One region of the Mesorhizobium sp. M0037 genome, then DNA from elsewhere that is predicted to be linked to it. Evidence: predicted binding sites of a transcription regulator. Region 1 holds the regulator's gene; the other holds the start of a gene.
What was found. Region 1 encodes LexA, which represses DNA repair genes until DNA is damaged. Its sites were predicted from a motif close to TGTTCNNNNTGTGTTCNG; they were not measured.
Positions count from the first base shown of each region.

Region 1 (7,428 bases):
GAATGATGAAATCGTCGAGGTCCTTGTTGGGGAAGCGCACCTCGCCCTGCACACGGTCGTGCACCACGGTTTCGCCCTCGGTCGGCGCCTTGATGCGGATGGCGCCCTTGGCGCCGGGAGCCTCCGAGGGGGCACGATCGCGCCACTGGCCGTTGTAGCGCGGCGGCAGACCCTTGGCGCGTGCGGCCTCGCGCATCGCCTCGAGCTCGGCAGGCGTCTCGTAGCTGTAATAGGCCTTGCCCAGGCGCACCAGCTCCTCGGCCACCTCACGGTGGCGCGGCGCGCGCTCGAACTGCGATATGGCCTCACCGTCCCAGGAAAGGCCGAGCCAGGTCAGCCCATCCAGAATGGCCTGTGTCGCCGCCTCGTTGAAGCGTTCGCGGTCGGTGTCCTCGATGCGCAGCACCATCGTGCCGCCGGTGTGCCTGGCGTACAGCCAGTTGAACAGCGCCGTGCGCGCGCCGCCGATATGCAGATAGCCGGTGGGCGAGGGGGCAAAACGGGTGACGACCGTGTCGGACATGGAATTCTCGGGAACCTTGGAAAGCGGGGCGTGATCGCGCGGACTTTCGCGCTTTGCGCGTTCATGTAGCATAGGGGGTCTGGGGCGCAAGGGGCAGACCCGATGGCTGGACGTGGCCGGGGCACGTCGGCAATTATCGGTTGCGTCAACTGGCGCTGGAGCCTTGTAGCACCAAATCTGTTCGCACCTCCGCGCAACCTCGTTTGGCAGCAGCGTCAATGTCTGGGTTTCATTCGGCTGCAGCGTCCGTCACAGTGCCTGGAACATCGCTGCGACGGTGGTGCCCCCTCTGACGAGCGGACATTTCTTCACGGAGGCGGCACTGCCCGACTACAACGCCGCCGTGACAGCGTTGGCTTGGTCACGCATATTGACCTTTCTGCAATCATTATCGTGAACACCGCAACCTGTGTGCAGTCCGGTCTCGCCACTAAGGAGGCATGATTGAAAGAAGGACTACCGATGACCAGAAACGCCGACCATACGGAGGGTGATCCGTTCTACCATGGTACCCGGGCGGATTTGAAACCCGGGGATCTGCTGAGCGTCGGCCACCCTTCCAATTTCAGAGGTAAACCACTGTCATGGATCTATTTCACCCAGACACTGGAAGCCGCCATCTGGGGAGCAGAGCTTGCAACGGGTGACGGTCGTCAAAGGATTTACATCGTAAAGCCGACGGGGTTTTTTATGGATGACCCTAACCTGACCGATAAAAAATTTCCCGGTAATCCGACGAAATCCTACCGCTCCCGTGATCCGTTACTCATCCTGGGGGAGCTCGCTGAATGGCAGGGTCATACACCCGAACAATTGAAGGCAATGCACGATGGGCTTGCTCGCCTGAGGGCGGAGGGCCGAGATATGATTGAGGATTGAGCGTCCTTGGCGGGTCAATTCCGGCGCGGTGGACGCGACCGCACGGACTTTCGCGCTTTGCGCGTTCATGTAGCATAGGAGGTCTGGGGCGCAAGGGGCAGACCCGATGGCTGGACGTGGCCGGGGCACGAAGGAAGGCGAAGGCGCCGAGGCAAGCGTCAGCGAACGCTCGCTGTTTGCCGATAGTCCCTATGCCGAGCCGCTGCCCCTCGCGCTGCCTGAGCCGCATCCCGGCGTCGCTCCTGCGCTGCCCGGTCACGCGTTGCCGGCGCAAGTCACAGCGCCCGGATCTATCGCCCGTCTGCGCAGACGGCTTCGCCGTCCGTCATGGCCCGCGCTCCGCCGCAGCCTTGCCGTGGCCGCCAACACGGAGCTCGACCGGGGCGTCGCCTTCCTGCTGGTGCCGGTTTTCCTGGCGGCCGGCGTCATCATTTATTTCTCGCTGGCCGGCGAGCCCGGCTTTGCGCAGCCAATCGCCATTGTGGTGCTGGCGACATGTTGCGCTGTCGCCACGCGACCTCGGCCGAGGACGCATCTGTTCTGCATGGCCGCGATGCTGTGCGCGCTCGGCGTCGTCGCCGCCAAAGTCGAGACCTGGCGCGCCGGAACGCAGATGCTCGGCTCCGAGATCCAGACACGGCTGACCGGCCGCGTCGTCAGTCTCGAACAGATGGAGAGCGGGCGCATCAGGCTGACGCTTGACGTGGTTTCGACCGCTTACCCCAAGCTGCGCTACGCCCCGGAGCGGGTCAGGCTCTCGGCGCGGACCGTTCCCGCCGATATGACCGCCGGCTCCCTGATCACCGGCTATGCCAGGCTGTTGCCGCCGACCGGTCCGGTGCGGCCGGAGAGCTACGATTTCTCCTTCGACAGCTATTTCACCGGTATCGGCGGCAGCGGCTTCTTTCTCGGCAATCCGAAAACCATTGCTACGCAGGGACCGCCGCCGCTGACCGCGCGGCTTTCCTCGGCAATCGAGAACGCGCGCGAAAACATTGCCGACCATATCAGGGGCAAGATCGGCGGCGCCGAAGGCGAGATTGCCGCGGCGCTGATTGTCGGCGTGCGCGCCGGCATCCCGGACGAGGTCAACGAAGCGATGCGGCGCACCGGCATCTACCACATCATCTCCATCTCCGGCCTGCATATGGCGCTGGTTGCCGGCACCATCATGGCGTTGCTGCGCGGCGCCTTTGCGCTGTTTCCGGATTTCTCCTCGCGCCGGCCGGTGAAGAAATATGCAGCAGTGGCAGCACTCGTCTCCATCGCCGCCTATCTCGTCATTTCAGGCATCGTGGTGGCTGCCGAGCGCAGTTTCATCATGCTGGCGGTCATGCTTGTCGCCGTGCTGTTTGATCGCGCCGCACTCACCATGCGCAATCTGGCGATCTCCGCCATGGCCGTCATCCTGGTGTCGCCGCACGAGGTGGTCGGTCCCAGCTTCCAGATGTCGTTTGCCGCCACTGCCGCCCTTGTCGGCGCCTATGCCGGCTGGGCCGATTACCGCGCCGACAAGGTGAGAACGCCACCGGCAAAGCGCTCCTTCGTCGGCTTCCTGTCGCGAAAATTCGCGCTGGCCATGGGCGGCCTCGCCATGACCTCGATCATCGCCGGCAGTGCAACCTTGCTGTTCGCCATCTGGCATTTTCAGCGTGTGTCGCCGCTCAGCCTGATCGCCAATCTGGCCGTGATGCCGATTGTATCGTTGATCGTCATGCCGTTTGCCGTGCTCAGCGCGCTGGCGATGCCGTTCGGCGCCGACGGACCGTTCCTCTATGTGATGGGCAAAGGCCTGACGGCGATGATCGCTATATCGGCCTGGATTTCCGAGCGCTCGCCGGTCGACGCCGTCGGGCTGATCTCCATCCGCTCGGTGCTGTTAGTGGCGGTCGCCCTCGTCATCGCCACCATGGCCACCACCTGGCTCAGGTTGGCGGCCGTGCCTTTCGCGCTGGCCGGCCTGTTGACGGTGCCGCAGGTGCTTACGCCAGACGTGCTCATATCCGAGGATGCGCATCTGGTGGCCATGCCGATCGGTGGCGGCGAACTCGCCCTCAACCGCGAACGCTCCAACGAATTCACCACGGACAATTGGAAACGGGCGCTGCGGGCCGAAACCATTATCCCACCTGAGATTTTCGAGGCAACAGATACGCGGTTCGATCTCGATCCGCTCGATCTGACGCCCGGCTCGCCCTTCTATTGCACCGGCGATCTCTGTATCGCCCGGCACCCTTCCGGAGCCATTGTAGCGCTTGCGAAAGACCGCAAGACGGCGCGGCCGGCCTGTGCCTTCGCGAGCCTGATCGTCATCGATGACGCCACCGCCTACAATCCGTGCCGCGACCCGCTGGTGCTGGTCGTGACGAAGAAACAGCTGGCCCGCGACGGCAGCGCCGCCGTCTTCTTCGATCCGCAATCGGCAGCTGCAGCGCCAACCATCCGCTCGCCGTCGACAAGCCGTATCGCCCCTGGCACGAGCAACGCCGCTTCTCCCGCGAAGCGCGCGGCCTGCCGCCTTACAACCAGCGTGAAAAGTACAAACCCAAGCCGGCTCAGTAGCGCCGGATCAATCCGACAAGCTTGCCCTGCACCTTCACCCTGTCCGGTCCAAAAATGCGGGTCTCGTAGGCCGGGTTGGCGGCTTCCAGGGCGATCGAGGCGCCCTTGCGGCGGAAGCGTTTCAGGGTCGCTTCCTCATCGTCGACCAACGCCACCACGATCTCGCCGGGGCTGGCTGTGTCGGCATTGCGGATGATGACCGTGTCGCCATCGAAAATGCCGGCCTCGATCATCGAATCGCCCTTGACCTCGAGCGCGTAGTGTTCGCCGCCCATGATCATATCGGGCGGCACCGAGATCGAATGGGTCTGATGCTGGATGGCGTCGATCGGCACGCCGGCGGCGATGCGTCCCATAACCGGGATTGAAATCGCGGAAACGGCATCGTCATTGCCGGCCGACATCGAACGCGACGGCGAGCCCGGCTTGATCTGGCGGCCGAGACCGCCTTGGCCCAACGCGCCTTGTCCTTGGCCGCCTTGCCCTTGGCCGGTTTGACCAAGACTGCCCTGAATGATGCTCGGCGAAAACTTCCTCGCCGCATTGAGGCCTGGTGCGATCGAGTCGGGCAGCCGCAGCACTTCCAGCGCGCGCGCCCGGTTCGGCAGCCGGCGAATGAAACCGCGCTCCTCAAGCGCCGTGATCAGGCGGTGGATGCCGGACTTGGAGGCGAGGTCGAGCGCTTCCTTCATCTCGTCGAAGGACGGCGGGATTCCGCTCTCCTTCAGGCGTTCATGGATGAACATCAGAAGCTCATGTTGTTTGCGCGTCAGCATCGCGGCCCCCAAGGGTTCTGAAACCAGAATCAGAAAAAACAAACCCAGAACAAACACTATCTGTTCCAGTTGTGTTCCGCAACCTTTTAAAGTTTAATGAATGTGTTGACGTTTTGTTCAGCGTAACGTTCGGCGCTGCGAGCGCCGCCTGCGCCCAGTTGCCAGCAACGGGGTGAAACGAAGACAAAGTGCCCTGCGTCGTCGGCTACGATCGCCGCTTCCTTTTCGGACGGGGCTGCGCAGCATCCGCGCGGGGTTCTCTCTGGGCATAGACCCGCAGCGTGTAGCCGATGTGAGCGGTCATCAGAGTTTTCGCACGTTCGACGTCGCGATCGAGGGCCGCTTCCATCAGGGCGGTATGGTGTTCGATCGCCACGGCGTCGCGCAGGGCCGCCACGGCCTTCCGGTGTCCGTCCGTGCGGCCGGCGGCGGCGCGCAGCGTCGGGGCCAGACCCAGAAAGCGGTGATGGCGATGCAATTGGTCGGAAATCGTTGCATTGAAGCGCAGCAGCCAGCTGGATGTCGCGGCACTGAGCAGCGCCGCATGGAAGGCATCGTGTTTTTCGTACCACGCGTCGACCGCATCATCCGATGGATCGTCGAGAACAGACCCGCACCGTGAGAGACGATAGTGGGCGGCAACGACCGCGTCTTCCCACTCACGGTCGCCCTTCTCGATCGATTCCACCAGCAGGGGCAGTTCGACCACCAGCCGCGCACGCGCCAAATCCTCGAGCTCCGCCCGAGAGACGGGAGCGACCGCAAACCCGCGGTTGCTGATGGCGGTCACAAGCCGTTCCGCCTCCAGCCGCGACAGCGCCTCGCGCAACGGCGTCCAGCCGATGCCGTAGGTGTTGCGCAGCGTGCTCAGCTTCAACGGCGCGGCAGGCGCCAGCCGGGTCGCAAGAATATCGCGCCTGAGCAGGCGATAGGCCACTTCCGTCTTCGAGGTCTGCTCGTCATCCAGCATCGTGATCCATCAGACATAAACGCTCGGGCGGATCATTATATATCAAAGCCTTTCAGTGGGTGAATTATATATAATGTTTGACAGTTCAAGGGCGACCACTCAAGATCGCCGGCATGTTTGGGCGGCAGGCTCCGCCGCGCGCGTTTGTCCATGGAGGGGCGCCGGATCATGAGCACGACACCCGATCTCGCTACAATCGAAGCAATGGATGCCGCCGATCCGCTGCGCTCCATGCGTGAACGCTTTGTCTTGCCGCAAGGCGTGATTTATCTCGACGGCAATTCCCTGGGCGCCGCGTCAGCGGTCGTCTTCAGCGAACTGCAGCAGGCCGCCACGCAGGAATGGGCGCACGACCTCATTCGCGCCTGGAACACCGCCGGCTGGTTCAACATGCCGGTGGAACTCGGAGATCAGCTCGGGCGACTGATCGGCGCGGCTGATGGGCAGACGGTGGTCTGCGACACAACCTCGATCAACATCTACAAGCTGCTGCACGCAGCGCTCGGCATGCGGCCGGATCGGTCGGTCATCGTTGCCGAGGGCGACAGTTTCCCGACCGACCTCTACATGGCCGAAGGCGTCGCCTCGACCCGGCCGGGAACGCGGCTGCGGCTGGAGGGCGTCGACGCGGCCGCAATCGAGGAGCTGATCGACGACAGCGTTGCCGTCATCCTGGTCAACCACGTCAACTACAAATCCGGCCAGTTGCGCGACATGGCGGCGCTGACGCGCAAGGCACATGACGCCGGCGCGCTGATCATCTGGGATCTCTGCCACACGGCCGGCGCCTTGCCGGTCGAACTTGACCGTGCCAATGCCGATTTCGCCGTCGGCTGCACCTACAAATACCTCAATGGCGGCCCGGGCTCGCCAGCCTTCATCTACGCGGCCGAGCGCCACCATGACGATGCCCACCAGCCGCTCAGCGGCTGGTGGGGCCATGCGCGGCCCTTTGCCTTCGAGCAGGGCTTTGCCGTCGGCAGCGGCATTCGCCGCTTCCTGTGCGGAACGCAGCCGGTGCTGTCGATGCGGGCGCTCAAGGGCGCGCTCGATATCTGGAACGACGTCGATATGGCGGCGGTGCGCAGAAAAAGCATCGCGCTGACCGACCTGTTTATCCAGCTCGTCGAAGCCAGATGCGGCGCCTACCGGCTTGAACTGGAAAGTCCTCGCGACGGCAGCCAGCGCGGCAGCCAGGTGTCGTTCCTCCATCCGCATGGCTATCAGGTGATGCGCGCGCTGATCGAGCGCGGCGTGATCGGCGATTTCCGGGCGCCGTCGACCATCCGTTTCGGCTTCACGCCGCTCTATGTCGGATATGGCGATGTCTGGCAGGCGGTCGAAGTCCTGGAGGATATTCTGCGCACCGGCGCCTGGCAGGACGCCCGCTTCGCGGTGAAGACCGCGGTTACGTGAGAAACCAGAGCAATTTCAGGAAAAGTGTGAAGCGGTTTTCCGTCCGAAATTGCGTCAATCAAAGAGCTAGAGCATTTCGCCGTTTCCGTTAAACGGTGAAATGCTCTAGAGCCGGGTGCGGACCGTCCAGAGCTCCGGAAACAGCACGACCTCCAGCATCTTCTTCAGATAGGAGGCGCCTGAGGTGCCGCCGGTGCCGCGCTTCAAGCCGATGATGCGCTCGACCGTTGTGACGTGGTTGAAGCGCCAGCGGCGGAAGTAATCCTCGAAGTCGACCAGCTTCTCGGCCAGTTCGTAGAGCA
Region 1 covers NZ_JAMYVB010000001.1:756,223-763,650, forward strand. Annotated here, with positions in the region: gene gltX (glutamate--tRNA ligase) at 1-523, opposite strand, end outside; gene arr (NAD(+)--rifampin ADP-ribosyltransferase) at 986-1,402, shown strand; partial or broken gene NKJ78_RS03970 (ComEC/Rec2 family competence protein) at 1,509-3,964, shown strand; gene lexA (transcriptional repressor LexA) at 3,958-4,740, opposite strand; gene NKJ78_RS03980 (GntR family transcriptional regulator) at 4,946-5,710, opposite strand; gene kynU (kynureninase) at 5,879-7,126, shown strand; gene kynA (tryptophan 2,3-dioxygenase) at 7,232-7,428, opposite strand, start outside.

Region 2 (7,428 bases), 120 kb from region 1:
ACCCTTGCGGCCGCGCACGATCGGCGCCAGCAGGAAAAGGCGCGTGCCTTCCTCGACCGCCAGCACCCGGTCGACCATCTGTGAAACCGTCTGGCTCTCGATCGGCAGGCCGGTCGCCGGCGAATAGGGGATGCCGACGCGCGCGAACAGCAAGCGCATGTAGTCGTAGATCTCAGTGACGGTGCCGACCGTCGAACGCGGGTTCTTCGACGTGGTCTTCTGCTCGATCGAGATGGCCGGCGACAGGCCGTCGATCTGGTCGACATCCGGCTTCTGCATCATTTCGAGGAACTGGCGCGCATAAGCCGACAGGCTCTCGACGTAACGGCGCTGGCCCTCGGCATAGATGGTGTCGAAAGCAAGCGACGATTTGCCGGAGCCCGACAGGCCGGTCATGACGATCAGGCTGTCACGCGGCAGGTCGAGATCGACATTCTTTAGGTTGTGTTCGCGTGCCCCGCGAATGGAAAGGTATTTATGGTCGGCCATCGCCGGTCGCCGCCTCAGGTCTGGTGTCAGTGGGATCGGCGGGTTTTCCCGGCCATTCCCTATGTAGGTATTTTTGCCGCCACGTCGAGAGACGCCACACTTCTCGACCAAAGCCGTTTAACCGTCTTTCGCGCGAACGGGCAAGCGGAAAGAACAAAGACCGAACACGCTCCTGACAAAGCTGTGCAGAAACTGACAAGGGTGTTTCAGAAACTGACCCTGACGTAAGCTCCCGACGATCACATTTTCCGTAACCGGCTATTCAAGGTTGACGCCGTCAAATCAGGGGCGCACTCTGCCGGAGTCAACGGAGCCGGCCGTCTTTGATGGCCTCGCCGCCCATAGCGGCCTGCGAGACGCCGCAGGTTTTTGCGATTTGTGCTTCGGATTGACACCAGTCGCAACGGACATAGGAGCGGAGCATGACGCCACCGGATAGTCCCTTGAGGCTCCACCTGCTAGTGGAGCCGCGGCGGGCATAAGTGCCAGGTAGTTTCAAGGCATTGGAGTGTATGCGTCCAAACGAACGCATCGCGTCAGTCCAACAAACCACCAGACAAACCGTGACCTGCCGAATCCCACAAAAATCAGAGACGGCTAGTCGGATCGTCGGCTGAATGCCGCGAAGCATCCGAAATCAAAGTCGGTATAACACTACCGGCAGTTTGGATTTGGAATCCAAAAAAAGCCCCGACCGTTAGCGGAAGCAACGGCGGGGCTGTTCTTTTGTGAGGAAGTCGTCGGCGCAGGCTTTCTCTCCCGTATAGTAATTGGAAAAGGGGCTACCGGCGCGGCGGCTTGATCCCACCCGTGCCGACATCGACAGTGATGCTGCCGGAAATCCTGACATCGGTGTCGCCGATCTTGAACGTGCCGTTCTCGCCGGCAGGCAGCGCGTCGTCCGGCTCCGGCTGCGGCGCGGGCTTGGCGATGCGGTAGTCGCCGGTCACGCCGGGCAGGGCGCCTTTCCGCGACGTGCTGGTGCTGCCCCCGGCAAAGGCCATGCTCGACGTCGCCGCCGTGATGGCAATGGCTATGGTCAGTCTGTTCAGGTGGTAGCGCATGGCAAGACTATAGTGCCGCGCTCAAGGCGAGGCCAGACCAGCGGCGTTGAAATTGAGGGAACACCGGCCTGCATTCAATCCGCCGATCAGGCCGCCGCCTTTTTGCGGGTGTCGAACACATGGTCGACGAGGCCCCACTCCTTGGCCTCCTTGGCGGTCATGAAGAAATCGCGGTCGAGCGTGCGTTCGACCTCTTCATAGGTGCGGCCGCAATGCTGCGCATACAGTTCCGTCATGTGCCGTTTGGTGCGCAAAATGCCTTCGGCATGGCGCTGGATGTCGGAGGCCTGGCCCTGGAAGCCGCCCAGAGGCTGGTGCAGCACGATGCTGGCGTTGGGGAGCGCGATGCGCCGGCCCGGCGTTCCCGCCATCAGCAGGAACGAGGCCATCGAGGCGGCAAAGCCCATGCACACCGTCGATACCGGGCAACTGACAAATTGCATCGTGTCGTAGATGGCGAAGCCGCTGGTCACCACGCCGCCCGGCGAGTTGATGTAAAGCGAGATCTCCTTGTCGGGGTTTTCGGATTCCAGCGACAGGAGCTGGGCGCAGACCAGCGCCGACATGCCGTCATTGATCTCGCCATTGACGAAGATGATGCGCTCGCGCAGCAGCCGCGAGAAAATGTCGAAGGCGCGTTCGCCGCGGCTCGATTGCTCGATCACCATCGGCACCAGATTGGCAAAGCCGCTCATCTCATTGTCTCCGTTTTGATTTTTCCGGTTCAGGCAGCGCACAGCAACAGGCGTGGCGCGTTGGCGGCGACAGGCGGTTTGGGCTTGTATGCGCGCAGCGAGAGCCGGCAGCCGGCGCCGGCCATCGCAACCGCAGGCGTCAGGACAAACCCGTCATGGACGATGCGCAGATGCGTGCCGCCGGAAACGGTGCGGGCGAGTGTGAAGGTGACGATGCTCTCCAGCTCCTCGCGGTCGGCGTCGCCGGAACGCTCGCGCCAGGAATAGCGCAGCAGGCGCCCCGGTTCGGCATCGAGCACTTCGCACTGGATCGGCTTCTCAGGCGCGGCAAAGGCAAAGCGGCTGCCGGTTTCCGGATTGATGTCGTTCGGCATCATCCATTCCGCCAAGAGGTCCGGCACGGTCAGTGCCCGCCACACTTTTTCCGGTGCGTCCGGCAGATCGCATTCGAAGGCGAGGGCATCTTTGGCGGTCTGCGTCTGCTTTTCGTCGGTCATTGGTCCATGTCCTTCAAAACGGCCTTCAGTCTTTCGATGCGCTCCGGCCAGAATGCGCGGTAGCGTTCGATCCAGCCGAGCAGCGGCTCGAGCCCTTGCGGATCGGCGCGATAGTAGGCGTTGCGGCCGGCGCGTCTTTCGCTGACCAGGCCTGCGCCGCGCAGCACGGCAAGGTGCTGCGACACCGCCGGCTGCGACACGCTCATGCCAGTGCGCAACTCCGACACGCTCATCTCGCCGGAAGTCAGCCGCTCGTAGACGGCGCGTCGCGTCGGGTCGGCCAGGGCGCGAAAAGTCTCTGCTTCGATCATGGCAAAAGCATAAGTCGATACTTATCGATTTGGCAAGGGGTGTTTTGAATGCCCGGTATTGATTGGATCCTGCCGGGCCTCTAATCCACGGGGAACAAGATGGGCCGATCATCGCGAGGCAGGAGTAGTATTTATGAATTCCAACGTCGATCTTTCGTCCGCCGAGAACCTCAACGAGGCTCTGAGGCTCTATCGCCGCCTCGTCCTCGGTATAGGCGCCATCGCCGTCATCGGTTTCGTGGCCGTGATCTTGTTGGCCAAGCTGGGTACGGCGCTATCGCCGCCATACGGGATTTACATCTTCGGCGAAGGATTGGGGACCTGGGGCCTGATCGCGGTGGTAGCGGCGCTCGTCGCTCAGGTCTGGTGGCACGGCCGCGCGATCGGGAAATTGCTGAATGACCCGGCTCTGAAATCTGAACCTGCAGTCGGGCTGATGTCGGCACCAACCGTGATCGCACAGCGCGCCCATACCATGGGCATGGAGTGGAGCGGCTTTTTCGGTCCGTTGCGACCAGCTAAAAAACGGCGCTGACGACACCGCTTCTCGCCGCTGCGTGTCAGCTAAATCCACGCGCCCGCGTCGGCGATTGCTGCCATTCCTTGACAATCCGTGGTTAACAGTATAGGAACGAAAAGGGAACAAAAGCCTTGTGGGAAAAGCCAGCCGGGGCAAGCCAGGATTGTCCGCGGCCTGTAAGGTGAACGACTTGAAATTTGTTTCGGATGAGCGCGGAGAAGTGTCATGGCGGGTAGCGTCAACAAGGTCATTCTGGTCGGTAACCTCGGCGCGGACCCTGAAATCCGCCGCCTGAATTCTGGTGACCCGGTCGTCAACATCCGCATCGCCACGTCGGAAAGCTGGCGCGACAAGAACTCCGGCGAGCGCAAGGAAAAGACCGAATGGCACAACGTGGTCATTTTCAATGACCAGATCGCCAAGGTCGCCGAGCAGTACCTGAAGAAGGGCATGAAGGTTTACGTCGAAGGCCAGCTGCAGACACGCAAATGGCAGGACCAGACCGGCGCCGACAAGTACACGACCGAAGTCGTGTTGCAGAAATTCCGCGGCGAGCTGCAGATGCTCGATTCTCGCGGCGAGGGCGGCGGTCAGGTCGGCAACTATGCCGGCGGCGGCGGCGCGAGCCGTGGCTCGGATTTCGGCCAGTCTGGCCCCAATGAGAGCTTCAACCGCGGCGGCAACAGCGGTGGCGGCGGTTCCAAGGGGGGCGGTGGCGGCGGCTCGTCGCGCGAACTGGACGACGAAATCCCGTTCTGAGCTGACGGTAGTCAGCGATATCTGAGGAGAGGGCGCGATGTCGCTCGGATCGCTTCTATCGGCGCGCCCTCCCATTCCATGGCACGCCTTCGCGGCCCTTGCCGCGCTGGCCATTGGCGCTACGCAACTGGCGCTGCCGAAAGGCACGACGCGTCATCGTGTCGTCGGCTATACTTGGGCGGCGCTGATGCTGGTCGTCGCCATCTCCAGTTTCTGGATCCAGCAGATACGCCTCGTCGGTCCGTTCAGCCCGATCCATCTCTTGTCGATTTTAGTGTTGATCGCCGTGCCGCTGGCGGTCTGGCACGCGCATATGCATCGGGTCGCCAAACATCGCAGGGTCATGATATCGCTGTATGTTTTCGCCCTGATCGGCGCCGGCGTGTTCACGCTGCTGCCGGGGCGGATCATGCACACGGTCGTCTTCGGCCAGTGACGCTTTCTGAAAGGAAGATTGCCGTGAAAGCCCGGATCAAATGGGTCGAGGAGCGCACCTTCGTCGGCGGGTCCGGCAGCGGCCACAAGGTTGTGCTGGGAACCGCCTCCGGGCCGGAAGGCAAGACGCCGGGTCCGAGCCCGATGGAACTGGTGCTGATTGGCACCGGCGGCTGCTCGGCCTATGATGTCGTTCACATCCTCGAAAAAGGCCGCGAGGCGATCGAGGACTGTGTTGTCGAACTCGACGCCGACCGGGCCGAAACCGACCCGAAAGTCTTCACCCGCATCCACATGCATTTCATCGTCACGGGCCACGCGCTGTCGCACGACAAGGTCCAGCGCGCCATCAACCTGTCGATCGAGAAATACTGCTCGGCCTCGGCCATGCTGGCCAAGACGGCTGTCATCACCCACGATTTCGAGGTCGTCGATACGGCGGTGGAGTAGGGAGTAGGGAGCAGGGAGCAGGGAGCAGGGAGTAGGGCTGCCGTTTACCCCGCCATCAGCGCCTTGATGCCATCCGCGACGAACTGAACCGCAAGCGCGGCCAGGATGACGCCGAGCAGGCGGGTCAGGATCGAGCGGCCGGTCTGGCCGAGGATGCGGTCGATGCGCTCCGCCAGCACGAACACCAGATAGGTGATGGCAAGGCAGACGAAAATGATGGCGACCAGCGCCGCTTGTGCTGCAAAACCCTGAAACGAGCCCGACAGTAGCACGGTCGCCGAAATCGCACCGGGGCCGGCGATCAGCGGGATCGCCAGCGGGAAGGCCGCGATATTGTGGATCATGTCCTTGGTGATGGCGACGTCGCCGATCTTCTCCTTGCGGTCTTGGCGGCGCTCAAACACCATTTCGAACGCGATGAAGAACAGCAAAAACCCGCCGGCGACGCGGAAAGCCGGCAACGTGATGCCGAACACCGACAGGATGGACGCCCCGGCCACCGCAAACAGCGCCATCACCAGGAAGCCGATGATCGAGGCGCGCACCGAAACCTGCTGACGTTCCTCGCGGTTCATGCCGCGTGTCACCGCGAGGAAGAGCGGCGCGAGACCTGGCGGGTCGATGGTCACCAGAATGGTGACGAAGGCGTTGAACAGGCTGTCGAAACTCGGCATCGCTGACCCCTCCCGCCGGGCCGGACCCCTGCGCCACGATAGTGGTAGAGCAAAGCCTGGCCGGTGGGAACCGTCTGAGATGCCGATACCGGAGACGCCGGCTATGTTAGGCGGCAGCGTTGCAATAGGCCTCCAGACGATAGCCGTCGGGATCGACGACGAAGGCAGCGTAATAGTTCTCGCCATAGTCGGCGCGCAGGCCCGGCGCGCCATTGTCGCTGCCGCCTGCACGCAAGGCGGCGGCATGGAAGGCAACGACACTCTGCCTCGTCGGCGCGGTAAAGCAGAAATGCAGACCGGACTTCTCGTCCGATGGCACTGGCCGCGCCGCGTCGTTCACCCACAGCGCCACGGTTTGCGCACCATAACCCAGTGAGCCTGGCGACTGGCTGAGGCAGGAATAACCGAGCGGCTTTAGCGCGGCATCGTAGAAGGGCTTCGAAAAATTGGTGTCGCGGACACCGATCGAGACATGGTCAAGCATGCTTTTTGTCACCTTTTTGCAATATGTTGCGTCATCAGTCCTGGGCGACGCGGCGCGCCAGGAACTCGACTTCGAGACGCCATGTTTTGCGATCTTCGTGCGAACGCTCGCCGAGCCAGCGGAAGCCGTCCTTGGTGATGCGCGAAAAGCTCCAGCGAACCGAGGAACCAGTGCCGTCAGCGCCGACCTGGACAATCGTGTCGCCTTCGGCGCGACCAAGCTGGCGGCTGTAGTATTGGTTGCGCGGGTCGCTCCAGAAGATGTGCCAGGCATCCGAGCCGGGATCATAGGCCCGCAGCGTTGTGCCATAGAAAGTCCATTTGCCGAGAGAAGGCGAGGGGCCGGCATCCCGCGCGGGCAGGATCCATACATCCTGGATCGCCCTGCCTTCCAGGACCCAGCCGAAATGCACCTCGCCGCGTCCGGTGAGAACCGTGCCGTCCTCGAGATGGCGCGTGGCATCGAATGTCCAGGCGCCGACGAAGCGGCCGTAGAGATCCAGCTTTTCAGCCAGGCCGGGATTGGGGCCGTCGCTGTGGAGCGCTTCGGCAAAGGAGGATGTACCGATCATACTTGCTGCCTTCGTTATGTCAGGAGGCTGCAAGCGATAGGCCCCGACCGGGTGTCGCGCTTGGGAAAAATTGCTATCTTTCAAGCCATGACGACGAGCGAACAAAACCTGGCATCGGGGCAGGGTTGGTATGTCTGTGACGTGCTGTGCACGGCCGGCGCCGGCGACCGCCCGTTCGAGGAGGCGCACGACACCTTCTGCGTTGCCGCTGTCACCAGCGGCACCTTCCGCTACCGCACCAGGCAAGGCGCCGCCATGCTGGCGCCGGGCGCGATCCTGCTCGGCAATGTCGGCGCCTGCTATGAATGCGGGCATGAGCATGGCGCCGGCGACCGTTGCCTGTCCTTCCACTTCGCTCCGGCCTATCTCGACCGCATCGCCAGCGACGTGTCCGGCGCGAGCAAGCTCGCCTTCGGCGTGCCGCATATGCCGCCCTTGCCGGCGCTCGCATCGCTGCTGGCCGAGGCGGAAGCGGCGCG
Region 2 covers NZ_JAMYVB010000001.1:639,815-647,242, forward strand. Annotated here, with positions in the region: gene uvrA (excinuclease ABC subunit UvrA) at 1-489, opposite strand, end outside; gene NKJ78_RS03285 (hypothetical protein) at 1,272-1,493, opposite strand; gene NKJ78_RS03290 (ATP-dependent Clp protease proteolytic subunit) at 1,640-2,248, opposite strand; gene NKJ78_RS03295 (SRPBCC family protein) at 2,278-2,745, opposite strand; gene NKJ78_RS03300 (ArsR/SmtB family transcription factor) at 2,742-3,056, opposite strand; gene NKJ78_RS03305 (hypothetical protein) at 3,190-3,591, shown strand; gene ssb (single-stranded DNA-binding protein) at 3,802-4,335, shown strand; gene NKJ78_RS03315 (DUF2306 domain-containing protein) at 4,373-4,771, shown strand; gene NKJ78_RS03320 (OsmC family protein) at 4,795-5,220, shown strand; gene NKJ78_RS03325 (MarC family protein) at 5,265-5,894, opposite strand; gene NKJ78_RS03330 (VOC family protein) at 6,001-6,378, opposite strand; gene NKJ78_RS03335 (hypothetical protein) at 6,413-6,949, opposite strand; gene NKJ78_RS03340 (helix-turn-helix transcriptional regulator) at 7,037-7,428, shown strand, end outside.
Region 2: a site for LexA is predicted at 3,684-3,701, ahead of ssb (single-stranded DNA-binding protein). Genes of this name have one in related genera too.